DNA from 3 places in the Streptomyces sp. NPDC057877 genome. Region 1 is predicted to be linked to each of the others. Evidence: riboswitches for the same ligand, from Rfam matches in the RefSeq annotation. Region 1 holds a riboswitch; each other region holds the start of a gene.
What was found. A riboswitch is a leader RNA that binds a small molecule or an ion and turns the genes downstream of it on or off. The one in region 1 is predicted to bind cyclic di-AMP.
Positions count from the first base shown of each region.

Region 2: it holds a riboswitch for cyclic di-AMP, as region 1 does, so the genes downstream of both, ACFVQG_RS11465 (M23 family metallopeptidase) here and ACFVQG_RS34495 (NlpC/P60 family protein) in region 1, are expected to answer to the same signal.
Region 3: it holds a riboswitch for cyclic di-AMP, as region 1 does, so the genes downstream of both, ACFVQG_RS36335 (transglycosylase SLT domain-containing protein) here and ACFVQG_RS34495 (NlpC/P60 family protein) in region 1, are expected to answer to the same signal.

Region 1 is NZ_JBHVMS010000014.1:11,363-16,791, reverse strand. It holds gene ACFVQG_RS34505 (NlpC/P60 family protein) at 1-77, opposite strand, end outside; gene ACFVQG_RS34500 (hypothetical protein) at 492-845, shown strand; gene ACFVQG_RS34495 (NlpC/P60 family protein) at 902-2,122, opposite strand; cyclic di-AMP (ydaO/yuaA leader) riboswitch at 2,130-2,274, opposite strand; gene pcrA (DNA helicase PcrA) at 2,599-5,064, shown strand; gene ACFVQG_RS34485 (M23 family metallopeptidase) at 5,184-5,429, opposite strand, start outside.
Region 2 is NZ_JBHVMS010000003.1:797,291-802,719, reverse strand. It holds gene ACFVQG_RS11470 (aldo/keto reductase) at 1-424, opposite strand, end outside; gene ACFVQG_RS11465 (M23 family metallopeptidase) at 599-1,669, opposite strand; cyclic di-AMP (ydaO/yuaA leader) riboswitch at 1,681-1,838, opposite strand; tRNA gene ACFVQG_RS11460 (tRNA-Met) at 2,149-2,222, opposite strand; gene ACFVQG_RS11455 (alginate lyase family protein) at 2,270-3,481, opposite strand; gene ACFVQG_RS11450 (dihydrofolate reductase family protein) at 3,631-4,764, opposite strand; gene ACFVQG_RS11445 (MarR family winged helix-turn-helix transcriptional regulator) at 4,813-5,331, shown strand.
Region 3 is NZ_JBHVMS010000016.1:7,109-12,537, forward strand. It holds gene ACFVQG_RS36325 (outer membrane lipoprotein carrier protein LolA) at 8-1,255, opposite strand; gene ACFVQG_RS36330 (polyprenyl synthetase family protein) at 1,618-2,628, opposite strand; cyclic di-AMP (ydaO/yuaA leader) riboswitch at 3,312-3,502, shown strand; gene ACFVQG_RS36335 (transglycosylase SLT domain-containing protein) at 3,508-3,996, shown strand; gene ACFVQG_RS36340 (HAD family hydrolase) at 4,033-4,863, opposite strand; gene fahA (fumarylacetoacetase) at 5,115-5,429, shown strand, end outside.

The DNA.
Region 1 (5,429 bases):
GCCAGGGCGATGGTGGCGGCCGTACGGGCCGTGGTGCCGCCTGCCGGACGTGGTCGGGGCTTGCGGTGCGCTGCCACCAGGGCTGCCCATCCTTTCCTACGGCCGCGAGACGCGGGGGGACGCGTCCGGCGGCGGCCCGCACAGGGGGAGCGGACCGCCGCCGGACCTCCTCGGCGGGGGTGACCGACGGCCGCCCCTGGCCCGGGCGGCGATGGCGAGCCGGTCACCTGGTGGAGGACGCTAAACCCGGGTCCGTCGGGGCGGTGACGGGTTGTGCGGAAGTGACGTGAGCGGACCGCGGGGTGACCGGAGATGACCGCCGTCCCCGGGGCGGGCCGTCGACTTCACGCAGTGCGGTGACCGATGTGGGGATTCCGGGGCCGGGGCGACGGAGCGGCTGCTATGCGCGCATATATGCAAGGGATGCCAGGAGGGCGGACGGGGTGGGGCGGTGTCGGAGGGCGCCCGGGCCGTGGCTAGGCTCCGGCCCCATGGACGTACTCATCCACATCTTCGTCGGCCTGCACATCATCGGTATCGCCGCGCTGCTCGGCGGCTTCCTCACCCAGATGAAGGCGATGGGCCAGGGCACCGCCCGCTTTGTCCCCGCGATGCTGCACGGTGCCCTGACGATGCTGGTCACGGGTGTGGTCCTGGTCGGCCTGAACCAGGCCGACGACCGGACCGTCGACAACATCAAGATCGGTGTGAAGCTGGCCCTGCTGATCGTGATCCTCGGACTCGTCTATGTGAAGCGGGACGACGAGAAGGTGGACAAGGGCCTGTTCGGTCTGGTCGGCCTGCTGACCATGACCAACATCTTCATCGCGGTGCTCTGGACCTGAGAGCCGGGCCCAGGGGTCGCCTCCGTGCGGCAGGGTCCCCTGGGCCGCCCTCCGCGTCAGGCGGGCCGCACCACGCTGTGGATCGACGACTCGCCGTCGTAGTAGATCGACTCCTCGCGCACGTACGTGCCGGGCTTCGGGGCGTGGATCATCATGCCGTTGCCGATGTAGATGCCGACGTGGGTGACGTCGTCGTAGAAGAAGACCAGGTCGCCGGGGAGGGCGCTGGACAGGGGGACCGTCGTGCCCGCGTTGACCTGGTCGTAGGTGGTGCGCGGGAGGGTGACCCCGGCGGCCTTCCAGGCGCCCATGGTCAGGCCGGAGCAGTCGTAGGAGTCGGGGCCGGTGGCGCCCCAGACGTACGGCTTGCCGATCTGGGCGCGGGCGAAGGCGAGCGCCTTCTCGGCCTTGGTGGCGTACGAGGAGTCGGCCGAGGTGTCCGTCGAGCCGCCGGTGTCGGTGGAGCCGGTGGAGCCCGTGGAGCCGGAGGCGTCCGAGCCGTCGGAGGTGCCGGTCTCCTCCTGCTCCCGCGCCGCCGCGGCGGCCTCGTCCGCCAGGCGCTGCTGCTCCTCCGCCTGCTGGCGGGCCAGCTCCGCCGCCTTGCGCTCGGCCTCCTCCTGCTTCTTCTTCTCGATCGCCGCGAGGCGGGCCTTCTCCTCGGCGGTCAGCTCCGACAGCAGGTCGCGCGCGTCGGCGAGCTTCTTCTGGACGGTGGACTTGGCCGTCCGCAGGTCGCTCTGCGACTCGTTGAGCGTCGCGAGGCTCTCGGTGGCCTCCTCCCGCTTCTCCATCGTCGCCGTCTGCTCGGCGAAGTAGTCGTCGACCGCCGACTTCTGGGTGCTGGTGAGCCGCCCCATGAGCTGGGTCTGGTCGAAGTAGTCCTGCGGTGAGTCCGCGAGCAGGAAGGTGGCGGTGTCGGGGGCGGCGGCGCCGGTGCGGTACTGGGCGGCGGCGTAGGAACCCAGTTCCTCGCGCGCGTCGTTGAGCTTCTGGGTGCGCTGGGCCACGTCGTCGAGGAGGGTGTCGACGCGCTTGCGCTGCTTCGCGGTCTTCTCCTTGGCCGCGTTGTACTTCTCGGTCGCCGACTCCGCCTGGCGGTAGAGGTCGTCGACCTTCTTCTCGACCTCCTCGAGGCTCGGCCGGTCGTCGTCCGAGGGGGCGGCGTTGGCCGTCTGCGAGAGCAGGGCGACGGAGGTGAGGGCGGCGGTGGCCAGGGCGGGGGTCCGTATACCGGCCATGCGGCCGCCCGCGGGACGCGACTTGCGGTGCGACGCCAAGGAGGCGACTCCTTCCATGCGCCGCCTACCGGGTTAGCTGTCGGGTTCGGGCGGGTGGTTCGGAAGGGTTGCCCTACGGCCGCTCCCACGAGAGGAGTGGGCCGATTCACCCCGGGGGGTCTGTGGGTCCCCGGCTCCGGCGGGTGCCACTCGGGCACGCCGGACTCGGCGGAGGCCGCGCGGCCCGGCGACGTTCGCCGGTGGGGGTCGTACGGCCCGCTGGGCACCGTAGCCAACTCGTGTGGCGGCTGTGAAGGTTGGTGGGTGATATGCCCGATACATTTTCGTGACCTTATCCGGAGCGTCGCTCACCGTGTCCGGCCTGGAATGGACCGTGACGGAATTCCGGTGAGCGCTCGTCCGTTGCCGATACGGGCGCCAGGGCCCGGCATCACGGAGCGTGGTGGCGGACCGGCGGTCCCGTGATGGGCATCCGGCCTCCGGTTGTCAGTGCGGCACCCTAGACTCGGAGAGCGATGAGCAGCCTCTTTGACGACAGCTTCCTGGCGGACCTCCAGGCCCAGCGCGGCCCCGCGGACGAGCCCCCGCCGCCGCCCGAGGACGATCACGTTCCGGAGCCGATTCCGGACGATCTGTTCGGCGGGAAGTTCGACGCGCCCCCGGACCGGGAGGCCTACTACCGCGACGGCGCCCCGCGCCCCGTCCTGGACTCCGCCGCGCTCCTGGACGGGCTGAACGACAACCAGCGCGCCGCCGTCGTGCACGCCGGTTCCCCCCTGCTCATCGTCGCCGGAGCCGGTTCCGGCAAGACCCGGGTGCTCACCCACCGCATCGCCTATCTGCTCGCCGACCGGGATGTGCACCCCGGGCAGATCCTCGCGATCACCTTCACCAACAAGGCCGCGGGCGAGATGAAGGAGCGCGTCGAGCAGCTCGTCGGCCCGCGCGCGAGCGCGATGTGGGTGATGACGTTCCACAGCGCCTGTGTGCGCATCCTGCGCCGGGAGAGCAAGCGGCTCGGCTTCACCTCGTCCTTCTCGATCTACGACGCCGCCGACTCCAAGCGTCTGATGGCCCTGGTCTGCCGTGACCTGGACCTCGACCCCAAGCGCTTCCCGCCCAAGTCCTTCAGCGCCAAGATCAGCAACCTGAAGAACGAGCTGATCGACGAGGAGGACTTCGCCGCCCAGGCCACCGACGGCTTCGAGAAGACCCTCGCCCAGGCCTACGCCCTGTACCAGTCGCGGCTGCGCGAGGCCAACGCCCTCGACTTCGACGACCTGATCATGACGACGGTCAACCTGCTGCGCGCCTTCCCGGACGTCGCCGAGCACTACCGCCGCCGCTTCCGGCACGTCCTGGTCGACGAGTACCAGGACACCAACCACGCCCAGTACGCCCTGGTGCGCGAGCTGGTCGGCACCTCGGAGCACCCCGTCGACGTGCCGCCCGAGGCCGAGATCCCGCCCGCCGAGCTGTGCGTGGTCGGTGACGCCGACCAGTCGATCTACGCCTTCCGCGGCGCGACCATCCGCAACATCCTCCAGTTCGAGGAGGACTACCCGGACGCGACGACGATTTTGCTGGAGCAGAACTACCGCTCCACCCAGACCATCCTCACCGTCGCCAACGCCGTGATCGAGCGCAACGAGTCCCGCCGCCCCAAGAACCTGTGGACCAACGCGGGCGCGGGAGCGCGCATCACCGGCTATGTCGCCGACACCGAGCACGACGAGGCGCAGTTCGTCGCCGAGGAGATAGACCGCCTCACCGACGCGGGCGAGGCGAAGGCCGGGGACGTCGCCGTCTTCTACCGTACGAACGCCCAGTCCCGTGTCTTCGAAGAGGTCTTCATCCGCGTCGGCCTGCCCTACAAGGTCGTCGGCGGCGTCCGCTTCTACGAGCGCAAGGAGGTCCGGGACGTCCTCGCCTACCTGCGGGTGCTCGCCAACCCCGAGGACTCCGTCCCGCTGCGCCGCATCCTCAACGTCCCCAAGCGCGGCATCGGCGACCGTGCCGAGGCCATGATCGACGCGCTCGCCCAGCGCGAGAAGATCAGCTTCCCGCAGGCGCTGCGCCGCGTCGACGAGGCGTACGGCATGGCCGCCCGGTCGACCAACGCCGTCAAGCGGTTCAACACGCTGATGGAGGACCTCCGTACGATCGTCGAGTCCGGCGCGGGACCCGCGACCATCCTGGAGGCGGTGCTCGAACGCACCGGCTATCTGGCCGAGTTGCAGAACTCCACCGACCCGCAGGACGAGACCCGTATCGAGAACCTCCAGGAACTCGCCGCCGTCGCCATGGAGTTCGAGCAGGAGCGCGCGGAGGGCGAGTCGGGCACGCTGGCCGACTTCCTGGAGCAGGTCGCCCTGGTCGCCGACTCCGACCAGATCCCCGACGAGGAGGACGGCGACGGCGTCATCACCCTGATGACCCTGCACACCGCCAAGGGCCTCGAATTCCCGGTCGTCTTCCTGACCGGCATGGAGGACGGCGTCTTCCCGCACATGCGCGCCCTCGGCCAGACCAAGGAGCTGGAGGAGGAGCGCCGCCTCGCCTACGTCGGCATCACCCGCGCGCGCGAGCGGCTCTACCTCACGCGGTCGGCGATGCGCAGCGCCTGGGGGCAGCCGCAGTACAACCCGCCCTCGCGCTTCCTGGAGGAGATCCCCGGCCACCACGTCGACTGGAAGCGGACCGGCGCCTCCGGGGCCCCGGCGGGTCCGGTCTCGGGCGTGGCCGCCTCCCTGTCGTCGTCGAGGTCGCGTTCCTCGGCGTCGGGGGCGTCCGGGTTCGCCACCGACAGGAAGCCGGTGATCGCACTCGCGGTCGGTGACCGGGTGACCCACGACCAGTTCGGGCTCGGCACGGTGGTCGCGTTGAAGGGCACCGGCGAGAAGGCCGAGGCGTCGATCGACTTCGGCGACGGCAAGGCCAAGCGGCTGCTGCTGCGGTACGCGCCGGTGGAGAAGCTGTAGCGCGAGCCGTCGGGTGAGCCCTCACACCGGGGGCTCACCGAGGGCCGAGGGCTTACCGAGGGCCGGGGGCTCACCGAGCGGAAGCGGAACGTTACGGCGGATGCGTGACGGCGGACGCGCTACGACGGGTCGAGCCCGTGGCTGCGCAGCCAGGCCAGCGGGTCGATCGCCGAACCGCCGCCGGGCCGGACCTCGAAGTGCAGGTGCGGGCCGGTGGAGTTGCCGGAGTTGCCGGAGAACGCGATCGGGTCGCCCGCCTTGACGGTCGTACCGGAGGCGACCTGGTAGCTGGAGAGGTGGCAGTACCACGTCTCCGTGCCGTCCATCGCGGTCACGATCATCATGTTGCCGTAGGCGCTGTTGTA
Region 2 (5,429 bases), on a different contig from region 1:
GCGCGCTGATGATCTCCTCGACCGGTACCTCGGGCTTGTCGAAGTGGGTGTAGTAGAGGTCGATGTGGTCGGTGCCCAGGCGGCGCAGCGACGCGTCGGCGGCGGCCTTGATGGTGGCCGCGGTGAGCCCCTGGTACTCGGGGTGCTGGCTGACCTTGGTCGCGACGATGACGTCCGCGCGGTTGCCGCGGGCCCGCAGCCAGCGGCCGATGATCGTCTCCGACTCGCCGCCGTGGTTGCCCTCGGCCCATGCCGAGTAGGAGTCGGCGGTGTCGACGAAGTTGCCGCCCGCGGCCGTGTAGGCGTCGAGGACGGCGAAGGAGGTGGCCTCGTCGGCGGTCCAGCCGAAGACGTTGCCGCCGAGGGCGAGCGGGAAGACCTCCAGGTCGGAGGGGCCGAGCTTGCGCACAGGGAGAGGAGTCATGCCCTGCTTCAACGCGCCTGCCGGAGAAGGGTATTCCGGACAACCGAAACCGGCAGCCCTGACGTCGGGGGGTTGCCGTCAGGACCGCCGGGGTTCGGGTTCGCGTTCGGGAGAGGCCCTCAGCTCTCCACAGGCAGGGGCGTGAGCCCCACGCTCAGGGCGTGAGTCCCTTGCTCAGGGCGTGAGTCCCTTGCTCTGGAGCCAGGCCAGCGGGTCGAGCCCGCCGCCTCCGCCCGCGGTGTGGACCTCGAAGTGCAGGTGCGGCCCGGTCACGTTGCCCGTGGCGCCCACGCGCCCGATGACATCCCCGGTGGTGACCTTCTGGCCGACGCTGACGCTGATCGACGACTGGTGGGCGTACCAGATCTCGGTGCCGTCATCGAGGGTCAGCACGGTCTTGTAGCCGTAGGAGCCGTCCCATCCGGCCTGCGTGATCGTGCCGCTGTGGACCGCCTTGATGAGCGTGCCGGTGGGCGCGGCGAAGTCCAGGCCGGTGTGGTAGCCGGAGGACCACATGGCACCGGCCTGACCGTAGGTGGAGGTGATCGTGTACGAGGAGGTCGGCAGCGTGAACTGCCGGGCCAGCTCGGCGAGCCGCTCGGCCTCGGCCTTCTTGCGGGCCTCCTCCTCCGCGGCGGCCTTCTCGGCGGCGGCCTTGGCCGCGGCCTCCTTCTCCGCCTTCTCGGCGGCTTCGGCGGCGGCCTTCGCGGCGGCGGCCTCGGCGGCCTGCTGCGCCTTGGTGTCGACCTGGTCCTGCTGCTGCTCGGCCTGGGCCATGATGCGGGCGCGCAGGGCCTCACCGGCGTCGGTGGTGCCGTCGGCGGTGTCCGTGGTGATGACGCCGACGCCGCTGAGCGGGGCGGCGGCGCCCTGGACCTCGGCGGCGCTGCCGGTGTCGTCGGCGCCCTCGTCGTCGTCCGAGAAGGGCGAGCCCACGGAGGGCAGGTCGGGCATCGAGATGGAGACCGGCGGCTTGCCGGTCTGCGCGGTGGCCATGCCGCCCGCGCCGACGGCGGCTATGACACCGACGCCGAGAACGGTGGAGCTGCGGGCGAGCCCACCGCCGCGCTGCTTGGTGACGCGATGCCGGCCGCGAACGGGGCGGATGGACTCCGCGGTGGGGTTCCACTCCTCCCAGGGGCCCTCGTCGGTGCGGTCGCCGCCGTAGACGACGGTGTCGTCGGAGCTGGAGCGCTGGGCGGGCACGAAGGGGGCGGTGGGTGTGCCAGGCCGGTTGGACGCCACGTAGGCGTACTCCTTCCTTCCTTCTTCGCCTACCGGGTTAGCTGACGGGTTCGGAGCAGGAAGGTCTCCTACGCGCGTAAACCATCCGTACTTCTACGGCGGCTGACGCGCGATTCACCCCAGGGTGGTGGTTCCCCGGTTCCCTCGCGGGATTCGGCGCGTGAGCACGGAGCCGTCTCTTGTGACGGCTGGGACGACCGCGCTGCGTTATCGGACGTTAATAGAACCGGGGGCTGAATTCCAAGCCGTTCCTCTTGATCATTACCGATTGATGAGGGGACGTACACGGCCATGAACGGCGAAATTCGGGCGAGTTGACACAGGATGAGCGTGAAACTGAGGGGTCGTCAGTTCTGACCGTGTGTCAGTTGTTATGCGGAGGGCGTTCGTCCGGTCACTTTTCGTGAGGGTGGGGTGAGGGGTACGGAAAACACTCAGGGCCGGAATCCATGAACTGGATTCCGGCCCTGAGCCTTCAGTAGCGGGGACAGGATTTGAACCTGCGACCTCTGGGTTATGAGCCCAGCGAGCTACCGAGCTGCTCCACCCCGCGTCGTTGACTCCAGTGTACGCCATCCGCGGGGTGCTCAGCACACACGTCTATCCGGGGTTGTTCGCGTGAGTGAGCGTCTCCCAGGAGGCCAGGCGGTCGTCGGTGCCCGCGGGGCGGGTCCGGCGGGCCAGGTCACGGGCGGCGGGGGGCGCGGTGTCGTCCAGGCGGTGGTCCAGGTGGTTGAGGACGACCTCCAGGTGGGGGCCCATGTTCCGGTCGGCCTCGCCGCCGCACAGCCAGGCGGGGGTGGTGCCGCCGCGCTGGTGGCGGGCGTGCAGGGCGAGGGTGGCTTTGAGGCGGTCCTTGACCTCGGTGTAGAGGTCGACGCCCTGGTGCCACGCGGTCTCGGCAATGTGGGCGGTCGCCGCGAGGGAGTAGCCGACGTGGCGGAAGTCACGGCAGGTCTCCTGGGCGAGGCCGTCCTTGTACGTCCTCTGCTTGAACCAGTACGAGGTGATCTCGGCCGGGGTGTTGATCGTGCCGCCCTTCGGTGCGCGGGGGCGGGGGCCGTCCTTCTCCAGGTAGAAGTAGGCGGGGACGCGTTCGCGGAAGCGGGCCAGGGCGTCGTCGAAGGTCTGGTGGTCGTCCAGGAAGACGGCGATCGAGATGGCCGCGTCGGTCATGGCGAGGTCCCAGTTGCCGTTGAAGTCGGGGACCCGGGCGGTGACCTCGGGGAGGTGGGCGGTGCGGAGCATGGCCTCGAAGCGGCGTACGCGGTCGGGGGGCCAGGTGGAGCCGGGGGTGTGCCGGATGATCTCCGCGGCGCGGGCCCAGGTGGCGCCGGACCAGGCCGACTGGAGGGCGGCGTTGCCGCCGGTGTGCCGTTTCAGCTTGGCGGACCAGGCGTCCATGATGGCGGTGGCCTTGGCGGCGTGCCGCTGTCTGCCGGTGACGGTGAAGAGGAGGGCCTGGGTGTAGGCGGCGATGGCGTCGCGGCGCTCGGCCCGGCAGGCGGGGCTCGGTCGGCCGTTGGTGGGGCAGGCGACGGTCTCGTAGGGCTTGGCGGTGTGGCGGTACGAGCCGTACGCGCTGTCGCGCATGTCCAGGTAGGCCTTCAGCCAGGGCTGTTTGCCCGCGGTGACGTTCTCCCGGACGGCCTTGAGCTGGGCCTTGCTGAGCAGCACGCCGGGGTGGGTGAACTCGGCGTCGGCGGGGAGGGCCCGTGTCATGGTCCGGGACCGGGGTTCCAGGCTGCCGCAGCCGCCGAGCAGTCCGGCCGTGAGGGCCGCGACGACCCCCAGGGTGCCGTATCGCCCCATCGATCTCACTGGCCACCACCTCCGCATGTGCGCCAACCAGGCTCGTTTGCAGCGTGACCCGTCGGTTGGGGGTGCGCAGGTTGTGTTGGTCCAGATGCGTGCCTGGTGGGGCCGGAGAGGGCGCGCCGTCGGCGCCTCCGTCGTAGGACTCAGCCCACCAGATGCCGGTTGGGCGCCACCGCCGCCTCCTCCAGTTCGGGCAGTACGACCACCTGCGCCCCCTCCGACGCCAGTACGCCGCTCCCGTCCGCCCCGGCGACGAAGGTGTCCGGCTCGCGCCACGCGGTGACCACCCTCCGTACCCCCGCGTCGAGGATCAGCCGCGCGCAGGGCCGAGGGCGGGACGCGCGGCGGGCGCAGGGTTCCAGGCTGCTGTAGACGGTCGCGCCGGACAGCCGGGCGGCGTCCGCCGTGGCGACCTTGGCGAGGGCGGCCTCCTCGGCGTGGACGACGGGATCGCCGTGCTCCCGGGAGTGGCCGCGGGCCAGTTCGGTGCCGTCTGCCGCGACGACGACCGCGCCGACGCTGAAGGCGGTCTCGGACGGCGGGCAGTGCGTCGCCAGTTGGCAGGCGAGGCGCAGCCAGTGGCGGTCGGCGGCGGAGGGGAGGCTTCCGGTGCCGGGGGCGGTGGGCTCGTAGCGCATGAGGACGGTGTCGCCGACGGGGCGGGTTTCCAGGAGCCGGAGTCGGCCGTCCTGGAAGTGGCCGGGGCCGAAGAGGCGGGGGGCGGCCGGGTCGCCGACGAACAGGGGGGCGAGGGCGAGCTGGAGTTCGTCGGCGAGGCCCTGCTGGAGGAGTTGGGTGTGGACCGTGCCGCCGCCCTCCACCATGAGGCGGCGGACGCCCCGTACGTCGTGCAGGTGGGTGAGGAGGGTCCGCCAGTCGAGGTCCGGGCCGAGGGGGACGACGTCGGTGGTGGTGGGGAGGGCCGGGGCCCGTTCGGCGCCCTGGTCCGTCGTATAGAGGACCTTGTCGCCGCCCGTGTGCCAGAAGCGGGCGGCCGGATCGAGGTCGCCGGAGCCGCTGACGGCGACCTTGAGGGGGTATTCCGGTCGCCCGGCGGACCGTCGGGCGGCGCGGCGGTCGGGGGAGTTGACGAGGAGGCGGGGGTTGTCGGCGCGGATCGTTCCGGCGCCGATCAGGATGGCGTCGACGGACGCCCGTACCTCGTCGACGCGGTCGAAGTCGGCGGGGGAGGACAGGAGGAGCCGGTCGGGGCCGGTGTCGTCGAGGTAGCCGTCCAGGGAGACGGCGGCGGACAGCAGGACGTGGGGGAGGGGCATCGACGCTCTCCGGCTGGTTCAAGTTTTAAGCAAAACTACACTGGTCCCATGACGACTCGCTGGCTCTCCCCCGACGAGCAACGCGCCTGGCGCGCCTACATGGCCGCGACCCATCTGCTGGAGGACACCATTGACCGCCAGTTGCAGCAGGACGCGGGCATGCCGCACCTCTACTACTCCATCCTGGTCCATCTCTCGGAGGCGCCGGAGCGACGGCTGCGGATGACCGACCTGGCGGAGCGGCTGAAGATCACTCGCAGTCGGCTGACGTATGCCGTGGCGCGGCTGGAGCGCGACGGGCTGGTGCGCCGTGAGGGGTGTACGTCCGACCGGCGGGGGAGCCTCGCGCTGCTGACGGAGGAGGGGATGGACGTGCTGGAGCGGGCCGCGCCCGGGCATGTGGAGACCGTGCGCGGTGTTCTCTTCGATCAGCTGGGGGCGGAGCAGGTCGCTCAGCTGGAGGAGATCTGCTCCCGCATCGTGCGGGGGTTGCAGGGGGACGGCGGTGAGGCCGGGTGCGCGTCCGTGGATCTGCCGTGGCTGCGGCGGTCCACGCCGTGCAAGTGACGAACCCGGCGACCCCGATCCAGTTGCTTCAAAGTTCAAGCATAGGTAGTGTCATCCGTCGTCGCTTGTGATTCAGATTTGAAGCACTGGAGTCGCCG
Region 3 (5,429 bases), on a different contig from region 1:
CTTCGCGCTACTTCCCGGACTCGGCCGCCTTCACCAGCGCGTCCTTGGTCACGGCACCGACATAGACCTTGCCGTCGTCCGTGATGAGGGCGTTGATCAGGCGGGTCTTGAAGACCGTGCCCGAACCGAAGTCGCCCTTCACCTGGTCACCGAGGGAGTCGAGGAAACCACCGACGTCTCCCCCGACCTCGGCGCCGGAGGGCATGCCCTCGCCGCCGGTGTCGAGGACGGCGATGGAGTTCCAGCCCTCACCGATGACCTCCGGGCCCTCGGACTCCTTGTCGAGGCCCTCGGAGCCCTTGTCGAGGCCCTTGGGGAAGTCCTCCCCGAATCCGCGCTCGTGCTTCTCCGTCGCGGCGTCGCCCTCCTCGGTGACCTTCGCGCCCTTGGGCGGTGTGAAGTCGAAGGTGGACGCGGCGGGCTTGGCGAAGCTGATCTGGGTGAAGCCCGCGTCCACGACGGCGGCGCCGCCGCTCGCCGGGGTCAGCGTGAACTTCAGCGGCAGGCCGGTCTTCGCGTCCACCGCCACGCTGATGGCGCCGACCGTGGAGCCGGACTGCCTGGGCTTGATGAGCAGCTTGTAGGCGTCCCGCCCGGCGACCTGCGCGGTCCCGTCGACGGTCACCGAGGTGGTGTCGTCGACCGACTTCAGGGCCTCCTCGGTGAGGTCCTTGGGCGTGGCCGGGACCTCGTCGGTCTTCTCCCTCGCGTCGGGGCTGTCGGCCGCGGTGCCGTGGTACACCTCGTTCGACGCGCTGTCATATCCCCAGACGTCCTTGCCGTTGTGGATCAGGCTGTACTCGGCGGCGTCCTCCAGCAGCGACAGCTTGTGCCGGTCCGGGCCGTCGGCGGCGACGCGCAGCGTGTGCGTGCCGGACACCAGCTCGGTGAGCTTGGCCGACGGGTCCGCGGTGGAGCCCTCGCCGTCCTTCGGCCCGGCCATGCCGGACGCCAGACCGCCCTCCAGGCCGCCGAGGTCGGGCAGCCCCAGATCCGAGGTGATCTTCACCGTCCCGGACAGCTGCTGTACGTCCGACTCGGCGATCTTCTCTATGAGTTGCTGCGCGCTGATCTTCGGCAGGTCCGGGCTGCCGGAGTCGGCGATCGCCGGGACGAGCCCGATGGTCGCCGCGGCCACCCCCGTCACCGCGACCGGGACGACATACCGCGCGGCCCTGCGCCGTACTCCGCGCGCCTCGTCGTCCTGCGCGTCCCGCGCCGCGGTCGTGTTGTCGTCGGATGCGTACGGTGCCATGTGTGCCTTACCTCTCGCGTCGGCGGCGGCTGTCCGTCTCGTCACGTCCTCGTCGCGCTGTACCCCGAGCCGCCATTCTCACCCGAATCGGTGAGGAGTGGTGTTTTCCGTGGTTCCCATCTGACCAAATCGGCCCGCGAGATACGTCAACCCACGGAGCCAACTCCGCGTACTGCTCGGGTATGACACGAGGCGACACCGCGTACACCCGACCCGTAGGGGTAGCGGACGGGCATCGCGTCATCGCCGGACACGGCGACCGACGGGCACGGCTCCCGACGGACAGGGTGGCCGCCGGACAGGGTGGCCGCCGGACACAGCTCCCGACGGACAGGGCAACCGACAGACACGGCGACCGACGGCTACCCCGCCCGGTGCACCACCGCGTCGCACAGCTCCATCAGCGCCGCCTTCGCGTCGCACTCCCGCAGCGGCACCAGCGCCGACCGCGCGTCCTTCGCGTACCGCACCGTGTCCGCCCGTGCCTGTTCCAGCGCGGGGTGGGCGCGCAGCGCCGTCAGCGCACGCCGGTGCTGCTCGTCGTCGGTGAGGTCGGAGTCCAGCAGCTTGCACAGGGCGATGTCCTCGGCCAGCCCCAGCCGGGCGGCCCGCTCCCGCAGCCGCAGCACGGGCAGCGTCGCGATGCCCTCGCGCAGATCGGTGCCCGGCGTCTTGCCCGACTCATGGGAGTCGGAGGCGATGTCCAGGACGTCGTCCGCGAGCTGGAAGGCGACACCGAGCCGCTCGCCGTACTGGGTGAGGACGTCCACGACCGTCTCGTCCGCGCCGGACATCATCGCGCCGAACCGGCAGGCGACCGCGACCAGCGAACCGGTCTTGCCGGAGAGCACGTCGAGGTAGTGGTCGACCGGATCGCGCCCGTCGGCCGGGCCCGCGGTCTCCAGGATCTGCCCGGTCACCAGCCGCTCGAACGCCTCGGCCTGCACCCGGACCGCCTCCGGCCCGAGGTCGGCCAGGATGTGCGAGGCGCGGGCGAAGAGGAAGTCGCCGGTGAGGACGGCGACGGAGTTGCCCCAGCGGGTGTTCGCGCTGGGCACCCCGCGCCGTACCGCCGCCTCGTCCATCACGTCGTCGTGGTACAGGGTCGCGAGGTGGGTCAGTTCCACGACCACGGCGGAAGGCACGATTCCGGGCGCGTAGGGGTCACCGAACTGGGCCGCGAGCATCACGAGCAGTGGCCGAAAACGCTTCCCGCCCGCCCGCACCAGATGCTGGGCGGCGCCGGTGATGAACGGGACCTCGCTTTTGGTTGCCTCAAGCAACCCTTCCTCGACAGCAGCCATCCCAGCCTGGACATCGGCCTCCAGGGCCTGGTCCCGCACGCTCAGCCCGAATGGCCCGACGACGGTCACGAGGGGTCTCCTGTCTGCTGGTGTCCACCGGCGCTTACGCGGTTTGTCGATACGTCGCTGCCTTCACTCAAGTCAGCGTATCCGGTCACGTTTCGATCACCGAGGGCGCCCACCGTTGCAGCACGGGCGGTATCGGATCACGGCCGGAATGCTTTCGATCATTAGATAAGCGTGGATGTGGGAGCTAAGTGAGTGATTGCGGAGGGATGCCACAGAAAGCCCTGAGTCGCACCCTCTGATCATCCATGCCGACATGGGCACGCCCCTCCGTTCGCGCCACTCCCCAGGCGATCACTACGACAACGACGCATCCGCCAGAAGGGGTTCCGGATCCGCCCCGGACACCATCCGACCCCCAAGGGCGAGTTGGCCGCAATGCCCGTTTTGCCGGTCTTGTGGACACCCGTGAGTTGGCTCACCCCGCGCACGGGGCCGCACCACCCTCCCGCGACCGCCGGACCCTTGTGAATCACCCATGAATCAGCCTTCCCGCGCGGGCAGTTGAATCTGTGCGTTCGCAAAGGATCAAGTACCCCGAAATCGCCCGATCAAGGTCGATCAAGGTCGATCAAGGACTGAACGGTGTGATGCATGCGTCCCGTACTTGTTTCCGACATGTGCTCTCGCATACGTTCCCGATCCAGTCGGGCGGACGCCGAATCCTGCCACCGCCCGGCCACCCAATGACGGACTCACTCATCCAAGGCAGGAGCGGGGGACCCAGGTAAGTCGCCGGGCCGCGACGCGTACGACGTCACACGACGCCGTACGACGCCACGGCACGGCTTGGGGTGAAGTCGTACCCGCGCAGGGCACGGCCGGGCATCTCCCGCCCGAACCCGACAGCTCACCTCGCAGGCGCCGGAGAGGACCTTCACCATGCCTGCAAACGGCCAGCCCCGCCGTGCCCGCACCACCCGCGTCGCCCGCAAGATCGCTCTCGCCGGCACCGGTGCCGCCGTGCTCGCGCTCCCGCTGATCGGCGCGACCACCGCCTCCGCGCACACCACGACCGCCGCCCCGGCCGCGGCCACCGCGGTCGCGTACCCGAACAACCTCGACGGCTGGATCCGCCAGTCGCTCTCCGTGATGGCGCAGCACGGCATCCCGGGCTCCTACGACGCCATCCACCGCAACATCATGCGGGAGTCGTCCGGCAACCCGAACGCCATCAACCTGTGGGACTCCAACGCCGTCGCGGGCACCCCGTCCAAGGGCCTGCTCCAGGTCATCGACCCGACCTTCGCCGCGTACCACGTGCCCGGCACCGTCTACGACCCGTACGACCCGGTCGCCAACATCACCGCCGCCTGCAACTACGCCGCCGACCGGTACGGCTCGATCGACAACGTCTTCGGCGCGTACTGAGCGCCCGCCCGCGGACTCGGGGCTGAGCACCTGACCTCAGCCCCGTGAGCAGAGACGTTCGAGGACGACGGCGACGCCGTCGTCCTCGTTCGAGAGGGTGACCTCGTCCGCGACGGCCTTGAGTTCCGGGTGGGCGTTGGCCATGGCCACGCCGTGCCCCGCCCAGTCGAACATCGGGATGTCGTTGGGCATGTCGCCGAAGGCGATGGTGTCCTGCGGGCGCAGCCCGAGCCGCCGGGCGGCCAGCGCCAGGCCGGTCGCCTTGGTGATGCCGCACGGCTGGAGTTCCACGGTCCCCGGCCCCGACATGGTGACCGTCGCCAGCGAACCCACCACCGCGCGGGCCACCGACGCCAACTCGTCGTCGGACAGGCTGGGATGGCGCAGCAGCACCTTGCTGATGGGCGCGCACCACAGGTCGTCGCGCCGCTCCACGCGTACCGCGGGCAGCGTGGGATGCGGCATCAGATAGCCCGGCTCGATGAGCGTGAGCCCCTCCACGCCGTCCTGGTCGACCGCCGCGTACACCTGCCCCACCTCGGCCTCGATCTTGCCGAGCGCGGTCTCGGCCAGCTCCCGGTCCAGGGTCACGGACCACAGCAGGCGGTCCGTACCGGCGTCGTACAACTGCGCGCCCTGCCCGCACACCGCCAGCCCTGTGCCGCCCAGGAACTCCAGCAGCGGACGCACCCTGGGTGCCGGTCGGCCTGTCACCACCAGGTGCCGGGCACCGGCCGCGGCCACCCGCGCGAGCGCGGTGAGCGACCGGTCGGAGAAGGTGTCGTCGCCGCGCAGGAGCGTTCCGTCCAGGTCGGTGGCGATGAGGGAGTACGCGGTGCGCTCGGCATATGCGGTGGGTGCGGCCATGATCAGAGAATACGGACATCGCGCTCCCTTCGTTCACCCCCGTGCCTCCTCTCAACTTCCTTGCCCCGCTCCGTCCTTCGGTCTCCCGGGCCCGGTCGCGGTCCGCCGCCACGTGGTCGGCCGGACCGCGGACACTGCCCAAGACGGCCGCCCCAGCCGTAACGTGTGGCGCGACCACCTGAACGTGTGGCGCGCTCGCACCGCGGCGCGACCCCTGGACCACGGCGCGTACGAAAGTGAGGCAGCACCCCATGCCCCCCTTCGATGTCCCCGAGGGTGACCCCTTCGGACCGCACAACCTTCCGTACGGCGTGTTCTCACTCCCCGGCAGCGCGGACCGCAGGATCGGTGTCCGCCTCGGCGACCACGTCCTCGACGCCGGGGCCGCGGCCCTGACCCTCGGCTCCCCTTACGCCGCCCTGCTCGGCCGATCCACCCTGAACCCCCTGCTGGCCGCGGGCCGCACCACCTGGTCGGACGTGCGGCGCGCGCTCACCGCCTGGGTGACCGTGCCCTCCCACCGCGAGGCCCTGGAACCACTGCTGCACCCGCTGACCTCGGTGACC